One region of the Dactylosporangium sp. CA-139066 genome, then DNA from elsewhere that is predicted to be linked to it. Evidence: riboswitches for the same ligand, from Rfam matches in the RefSeq annotation. Region 1 holds a riboswitch; the other holds the start of a gene.
The links. Region 1 has a riboswitch for ZMP and ZTP ahead of ACQEVU_RS50750 (bifunctional 5,10-methylenetetrahydrofolate dehydrogenase/5,10-methenyltetrahydrofolate cyclohydrolase). Riboswitches for the same ligand answer to the same signal wherever they lie in the genome.
Positions count from the first base shown of each region.

Region 2: linked by a shared signal. The riboswitch ahead of glyA (serine hydroxymethyltransferase) and the one ahead of ACQEVU_RS50750 (bifunctional 5,10-methylenetetrahydrofolate dehydrogenase/5,10-methenyltetrahydrofolate cyclohydrolase) in region 1 are both predicted to bind ZMP and ZTP.

Region 1 is NZ_JBNJNH010000002.1:1,294,681-1,298,149, forward strand. It holds gene rsmG (16S rRNA (guanine(527)-N(7))-methyltransferase RsmG) at 1-400, opposite strand, end outside; gene ACQEVU_RS50750 (bifunctional 5,10-methylenetetrahydrofolate dehydrogenase/5,10-methenyltetrahydrofolate cyclohydrolase) at 987-1,862, opposite strand; ZMP/ZTP riboswitch at 1,879-1,963, opposite strand; gene ACQEVU_RS50755 (hypothetical protein) at 2,042-2,311, opposite strand; gene ACQEVU_RS50760 (hypothetical protein) at 2,310-2,684, shown strand; gene ACQEVU_RS50765 (protein jag) at 2,747-3,469, opposite strand, start outside.
Region 2 is NZ_JBNJNH010000001.1:9,359,916-9,363,384, reverse strand. It holds gene ACQEVU_RS42880 (hypothetical protein) at 1-167, shown strand, start outside; gene glyA (serine hydroxymethyltransferase) at 223-1,455, opposite strand; ZMP/ZTP riboswitch at 1,474-1,560, opposite strand; gene ilvD (dihydroxy-acid dehydratase) at 1,579-3,432, opposite strand.

The DNA of each region.
Region 1 (3,469 bases):
GCGGGAGCTTCCCGACGCACTCCTCGGCCCGGGCGCGAACCACGGTGGTCCGCTCCAGGCCGAGCGCCGTCACCGCTTCGGAAAGGAATGCGGTACGTCGTGCGAGCGGCTCGACCAGGGTGACGGAAAGGTCGGGACGAGCCACTGCCAGCACCATACCGGGCAGACCGGCCCCCGACCCGACGTCGACGATTGAGGCACCCGACGGTATGAGTTCCGCGACCACGGCGCAGTTGAGCAGGTGCCGCTCCCAGATCCGCGGCGCCTCGCGCGGCCCGATGAGCCCCCGCACGACCCCATCGGTCACGAGCAGTTCCGCGAACCGCCGCGCGTCGGGCAGACGATCGCCGAAGGCCTTCTCGGCCGCCGGGAGGATCTCATTCGGTACCGCACCATCCATCCGTCAAGCAAACCATGCCCGATGCGGTCTCCCCGGACGCGGGTGCACTGGCCCCAGCTCCGCCGACCGAGCGTCTCGCCCCCACGCGCGGGAGGGTAGTCCAGTCGGCGGCAATACGGACCGGACCCTGTTTCACGTGAAACGGGAACCTCGAACCTCGGGACAATCAGCAGGGAGCCCAGTTCGGGCGGGCGGCTCGGGAGGCCAGGCTACGACTGGTGGCAGACCGCGCTGCGCGCACCGTGCCGCTCGGCGAACGCAACAGCCGGGGCGGAGCTCCGGGATGCGGTTTGGCCCGGCAGCTCGAGACGCACGCCACGCTCAGACGGGGCGCCGGCGGCGCGGTGGCCCCGGACGGCGGTTGTTGCCCGGCGCCCGCCCGGTCGGGACCGTCGCCCCGGACGGCGGTTGTTGCCCGGCGCCCGCCCGGTCGGGACCGTCGCCCCGGAGCCGGTTGTTGTACGGCGGCAAGGGGTCAGGGCGGTCGCCCCACGACGGCCGGTGTTGCGCCCGGCGCCCGCGGGTCGGGGACATCCGACCCGCGGACAGCCGCGGTTCAGCGATGGTCAGCGACCGCACCCGTGTTTCACGTGAAACGGCGCTCGGCGGCCTCGATGGCGTTGCGGAAGAGCATGGCCACCGTCGTGGGGCCCACGCCGCCGACTCGCGGCGTGATGGCGCCGGCGACGGAGGCGCAGGACTCGTCGACGTCCGGCAGGAGGCGACGACCCTCGTAGCGCACACCGCCACCCACCACGACCGCACCCGGCTTCACGTGCTCGGGCTGGATGATGCCCGGAACGCCGGCGGCGGCGATGAGGATGTCGGCGCGGCGGGTGTACCGCGACCAGTCCGGAACGCCGGTGTGCACAACGGTGACGGCAGCGTTCGCGGTCGGGCGCTTCTGAGCCAGGAGCATCGCCAGGGGGCGGCCGAGCGTCGCCCCGCGACCGAGGATCACAACCTCGCGGCCGCTCACCGGAATCTCGTGGTGCGCCAGCAGCGCCTCGATCCCCGCCGGCGTACAGGGGAGCGGGCCGGGGATGCCCGCCGCCAGGCGACCCAGGTTGAGGGGGTGCATGCCGTCGACGTCCTTGTCGGGGTCGACGCGCATGAGGGCGGCGTCGTAGTCGAGGTGGGCCGGCGTCGGGTACTGGATCAGGAGCGCGTGGACGTCGGGGTCCGCGTTGAAGGCGTCAATGACCTCGTGCAGATCGGACTGGGTCGCCGTCGCCGGAAGGTGGCTGTGCGGGGACTCGAAGCCCAAGGCGGCGGCCTGACGCTGCTTGATCCGGATGTAGCCGGCGCTCGCGTCGTCGTCGCCGACGAGGATCGTGGCCAGCGACGGGGTGACGCCCTTTGAGCGTAGGGCCGACACGCGGGACGCGACGTCCGCGAGGATCTGATCGGCGACCGGGGCGCCCGGAAGCATGCGCGCGGTGGTGGGGGAGGCGACAGACATACGGCTCCTCGCAAATCGTGGGAGCCCAGGCGGTCGACGTCCCACGACGAGGCTTCCCGATGGTTGGCCCATCCTTGGTGCCGCCAGTCGCGTCCTCTCAATTATGCCGGACCGACGGACGTGAACGAGGCGGCAGCCCGGAAGCCCAACCGGGGCCAAGCCCGCCGCCCTGGGTCCCGTCACGGCGAGGCGCCATGTACCAAGGAGGCGCCGTCAAGCAGTGAGGCGCCGTCAAGCAGTGAGGCGCCGTCAAGCAGTGAGGCGCCGTCAAGCAGTGAGGCGCCGTCAAGCAAGAACGTGCCGTAGAGCAGCGCCTCCGCCGACGCGCAGTCGCCGGCGACCTCCACCACCTCCGCCACGCCGTCCGCCACCGCGAACGCCACCGAGACCGGGAACACCGCGGCGACGGTGCTCGGGCCGAACGGGTTCGGGGCGCTGAAGCTCGGCATGACCCGCCAGCAGGCCGAGGCGACCGGCCTCGTCACCGGCGTCGACCCCGCCGCCGACAAGGGCTGCAGCACAACGAAGCTGCGGGCCTCAACGGTCGGGTCCGAGTCCACCGTCTTCTTCGACGGAGCGTCCGGGGTCGTCGCCATCGACGTGCGCGGCACCAGCGTCCGCACGCCCGAGGGCGTACACGTCGGCTCGTCCGGCGCCGGCATGCGCAAGGCCTGCCCGGACTGGACTCCCGCCTCCGACCCGAACCCGGACAACGCCCGCGGCGTGGCCCTCGCACCGGGCAGCAACGGCAAGGCGGAGTACAACATCAGCGTCGTGAACTTCCTCGAGCTGCAGGTCCGCCCGCACCACTGCTACGAGTAGAAAACAGCAGACCGCCCCATCCGCGACGAGGCGGATGGGGCGGTCTGTGAGGCAGAACGAAACTAAGCGGTCGGACGAACCACGATCCGGCGCGCGGGCTCGACGCCCTCCGACTCGCTCTCGACACCCGGCAGGGCGTTGATGACGTCGTGCACGCACTTGCGCTCGAACGCGCTCATCGGCTCCAGGCGGACGGCCTCGCCGTACTCCTTCACCTTCTCCGCCGCGTTCTTCGCGATCGCGCCGAGCTCCTTGCGGCGCAGGGCGCGGTAGCCGCCCACGTCGAGCAGGAGGCGGCTCGGCGAACCGGTCTGCCGGAACACCGCCAGGCGGCTCAGCTCCTGCAGCGCCTCGAGCGTGGCGCCCCGCTGGCCGACCAGGGCCTGCAGGCGCTTGCCCGAGCCGTCGCCGCCCTCGACGACCTCGACGACCGGGCGGCCGCTCACGACCAGCTCGTCGATGTCGCCGTCGTAGTCGAGGATGTCGAGCAGGCCCTCGACGTAGTCGGCCGCGATCTCGCTCTCGCGGAACAGGTCGGCGGCCGCGCGGCCGGAGCCGGCGCCGGACTTGGCCTCGGCGTCCTCGGCCTCGTCCTCCTCCTCATCCTCCTCGCCGTCCTCGTCCTCGGCCTCGTCGTCCTCCGCGTCCTCGCCCTCCGCGAGCTCGTCATCGGACTCCTCGACCTCGTCGGTCTCGGCGAGGCGGGCGTCCTGGTGCTCGGCCTGATCCACGTCCTTGTCCCGGTCTCGGCTCACGGCCGCCGCGTCGAGATCACTGGTGGTGTC
Region 2 (3,469 bases), on a different contig from region 1:
GCGGGGGCGAGGACAGCTGGGACCGCGGGGGCGCCGGAACCGGTGAGCGGATTCCGGAGCAGCGTAAGCGGGACGCCGGGGCGTTCGACGACCTCGCGCCGCTCGAGCTCAACCTCGACGAAGAGCCGAAGGCCGAGAAGTCGCGGCGGTTCCTGCGGCGTAAGTGAGGACGCTGGAGAAGGGGCGCCCCGGGGAAACGGGGCGCCCCTTCACAGTCGGCGCTCAGTGCCAGCCGGGCATCGGGTAGGCCGAGAGCAGTTCCCGCACCTCGCCGGCGATGGTGTCCAGGGCCGGTGTGTCGTCCTTGATCGCGGCGTCCACCGCGCGGGAGATCCAGTCGGCGACCTGGGGCATCTGGGCCTCCGTGAGGCCGCGGGTGGTCAGGGCCGGAGTGCCCAGGCGCACGCCCGAGGGGTCGAAGGGCTTGCGGGTGTCGTACGGCACGGTGTTGTAGTTCGTCTCGATGCCCGCGCGGTCCAGGGCCCTCGCGGCCGGCTTGCCGCCGATCGACTTGCTGGTCAGGTCCAGCAGGATCAGGTGGTTGTCGGTGCCGCCCGACACCAGGTCGAAGCCGCGCTCCGTCAGGGCCGCGGCGAGGGCGCGGGCGTTGGCGACGGTCTGGTGGGCGTACGCGCGGAAGGCCGGCGTCGACGCCTCGCCCAGGGCCACGGCGATGCCCGCCGTGGTGTGGTTGTGCGGGCCGCCCTGCAGGCCGGGGAAGACCGCCTTGTCGATGGCCTTGGCGTGTGGCTCGTCGCACATGAGCATCGCGCCGCGGGGGCCGCGCAGCGTCTTGTGCGTCGTGGTCGAGATGACCTCGGCGTGGCCGACCGGGGACGGGTGGGCGCCGCCGGCGATCAGGCCCGCGATGTGGGCGATGTCCGCCACGAGCACGGCGCCGGCCTCGCGGGCGATCTCGGCGAAGCGCGGGAAGTCGATGGTACGCGGGATTGCCGTACCGCCGCAGAAAAGGATCTTCGGGCGTTCGCGGAGGGCGATGTCGCGCACCTCGTCGAAGTCGATGCGGCCGTCGGAGCGGCGGACCGTGTACTGCACCGGGCGGAACCACGCGCCCGTCGCCGACACCGGCCAGCCGTGGGTCAGGTGGCCGCCCATCGGCAGGGCCATGCCCATGACGGTGTCGCCGGGCTTGGCCAGGGCCATGTACACGGCGAGGTTGGCCGGGGAGCCCGAGTACGGCTGGACGTTGGCGTGGTCGACGCCGAACACCGAGCGGGCGCGGGCGATCGCCAGCTCCTCGAGCGGGTCGATGAAGCGCTGGCCCTCGTAGTAGCGCTTGCCGGGGTAGCCCTCGGAGTACTTGTTGGTGAGGACGGAGCCGGTCGCCTCGAGCACGGCCTCGGAGACGTAGTTCTCCGAGGCGATCATCCGGAGAGTGTCGTGCTGGCGTTGCGCCTCGGCGCGGATGAGATCGAAGACCTGGGGGTCATGCATGCGCAGCCTCCTGATACGCCGGGGCACCCAGGCGCGCGGTGCCCGCGATCGGAAGCTCCCCGGTGGTCGGTTCCACCTTGATGTGCGCCAGTCGCGGTGACTGACGCACATCGTAGTCGAAACTCAGGGCACGCGGCGGTAAGCCCCGTCACTGGCCGACGTGGCCATCGACGCGTACGCGCGCAGCGCCGCCGAGACGGGGCGCTCCCGGTCGGCCGGGGTGTACGGGCGGTCGCGCTTCTCCTGGGCGATGCGCCGGGCGGTGAGCTCGTCGTCGGGGACCCGCAGCTCGATCGAGCGGGCCGGGATGTCGATCTCGATCGGGTCGCCGTCCTCGACGAGGGCGATGAGGCCGCCGCCCGCCGCCTCCGGGCTGATGTGGCCGATGGAGAGGCCCGAGGTACCGCCGGAGAAACGCCCGTCGGTGATGAGCGCGCACGCGCGGCCGAGGCCGCGGCCCTTGAGGAACGAGGTGGGGTACAGCATCTCCTGCATCCCCGGGCCGCCCTTGGGGCCCTCGTAGCGGATCACCACGACGTCGCCGGCGACGACCTGCTTGGCGAGGATGCCGTCGACGGCCGACTCCTGCGACTCGAAGACCTTGGCGCGGCCGGAGAAGCGCAGGTTCTCCTCCGGGACGCCGGCCGTCTTGACGACGCAGCCGTCGGGCGCGAGGTTGCCGAAGAGGATGGCGAGGCCGCCGTCGGCGGTGTACGCGTGCTCGACGCTGCGGATGCACCCGCCCTCGGCGTCCGTGTCCAGCGAGCTCCACCGGTTCGTCGTCGAGAACGGCTCCGTGGTCCGGACCCCGCCCGGCGCGGCGTGGAACAGCTCGAGCGCCGCCTCGGACGGCGCGGCGCCGCGGATGTCCCAGGTGTCGATCCACTCGCGGAACGTCGCGGAGTGCACGGAGGAGACGGACTCGTCCAGCAGGCCGCCGCGGGACAGCTCACCGAGGATCGCCGGGATTCCGCCGGCCCGGTGCACATCCTCCATGTGGTACTTCTGCGTGTTGGGCGCCACCTTGGCCAGGCACGGCACGCGGCGCGAGATCGCGTCGATGTCGGCCACGGAGAAGTCGAGCTCGGCCTCGCGGGCGGCGGCCAGCAGGTGCAGCACGGTGTTGGTGGAGCCGCCCATCGCGACGTCCAGCGCCACCGCGTTCTCGAAGGCGGGTCGAGAGGCGATCGCGCGGGGCAGGACCGAGGCGTCGTCCTGCTCGTAGTACCGCCGGCAAAGCTCGACGATCAGGGAGCCGGCGCGCTCGAAGAGCCCGCGGCGCAGGGCGTGGGTGGCCAGGGCCGAGCCGTTGCCGGGCAGGGCCAGGCCGATGGCCTCGGTCAGGCAGTTCATGGAGTTGGCGGTGAACATGCCGGAACACGAGCCGCACGTCGGGCAGGCGGAGCGCTCGATCTGGCCGAGCTGCTCGTCCGTGACGGCCTCGTTGGCGGAGGCGATCATCGCGTCGATGAGGTCGAGCTTGGCGTCCTTCTCGTGGACGATGCCCTCGATCGCGATGGTCTTGCCGGCTTCCATGGGGCCGCCGGAGACGAAGACGGTGGGGATGTTGAGGCGGAGGGCGGCGAGCAGCATGCCGGGCGTGATCTTGTCGCAGTTGGAGATGCACACGAGGGCATCGGCGCAGTGGGCCTGCACCATGTACTCGACGGCGTCGGCGATGAGCTCGCGACTGGGCAGCGAGTAGAGCATCCCGCCGTGGCCCATGGCGATGCCGTCGTCGACGGCGATGGTGTTGAACTCCTTGGCGACCCCACCCGCTTCGGCAACCGCGTCGGCGACGATCATGCCGAGGTTGCGAAGGTGGACGTGGCCCGGCACGAACTGCGTGAAACTGTTGGCGATGGCGACGATCGGCTTGCCGAAGTCGGAGTCGGTCATGCCGGTGGCGCGCCACAGGGCGCGGGCGCCGGCCATGTTGCGACCAGAAGTGGATGTCTTGGACCGCAGCTCGGGCATACCTGCGAGTCTGACACGTTCCGCATGCTGGGATCGG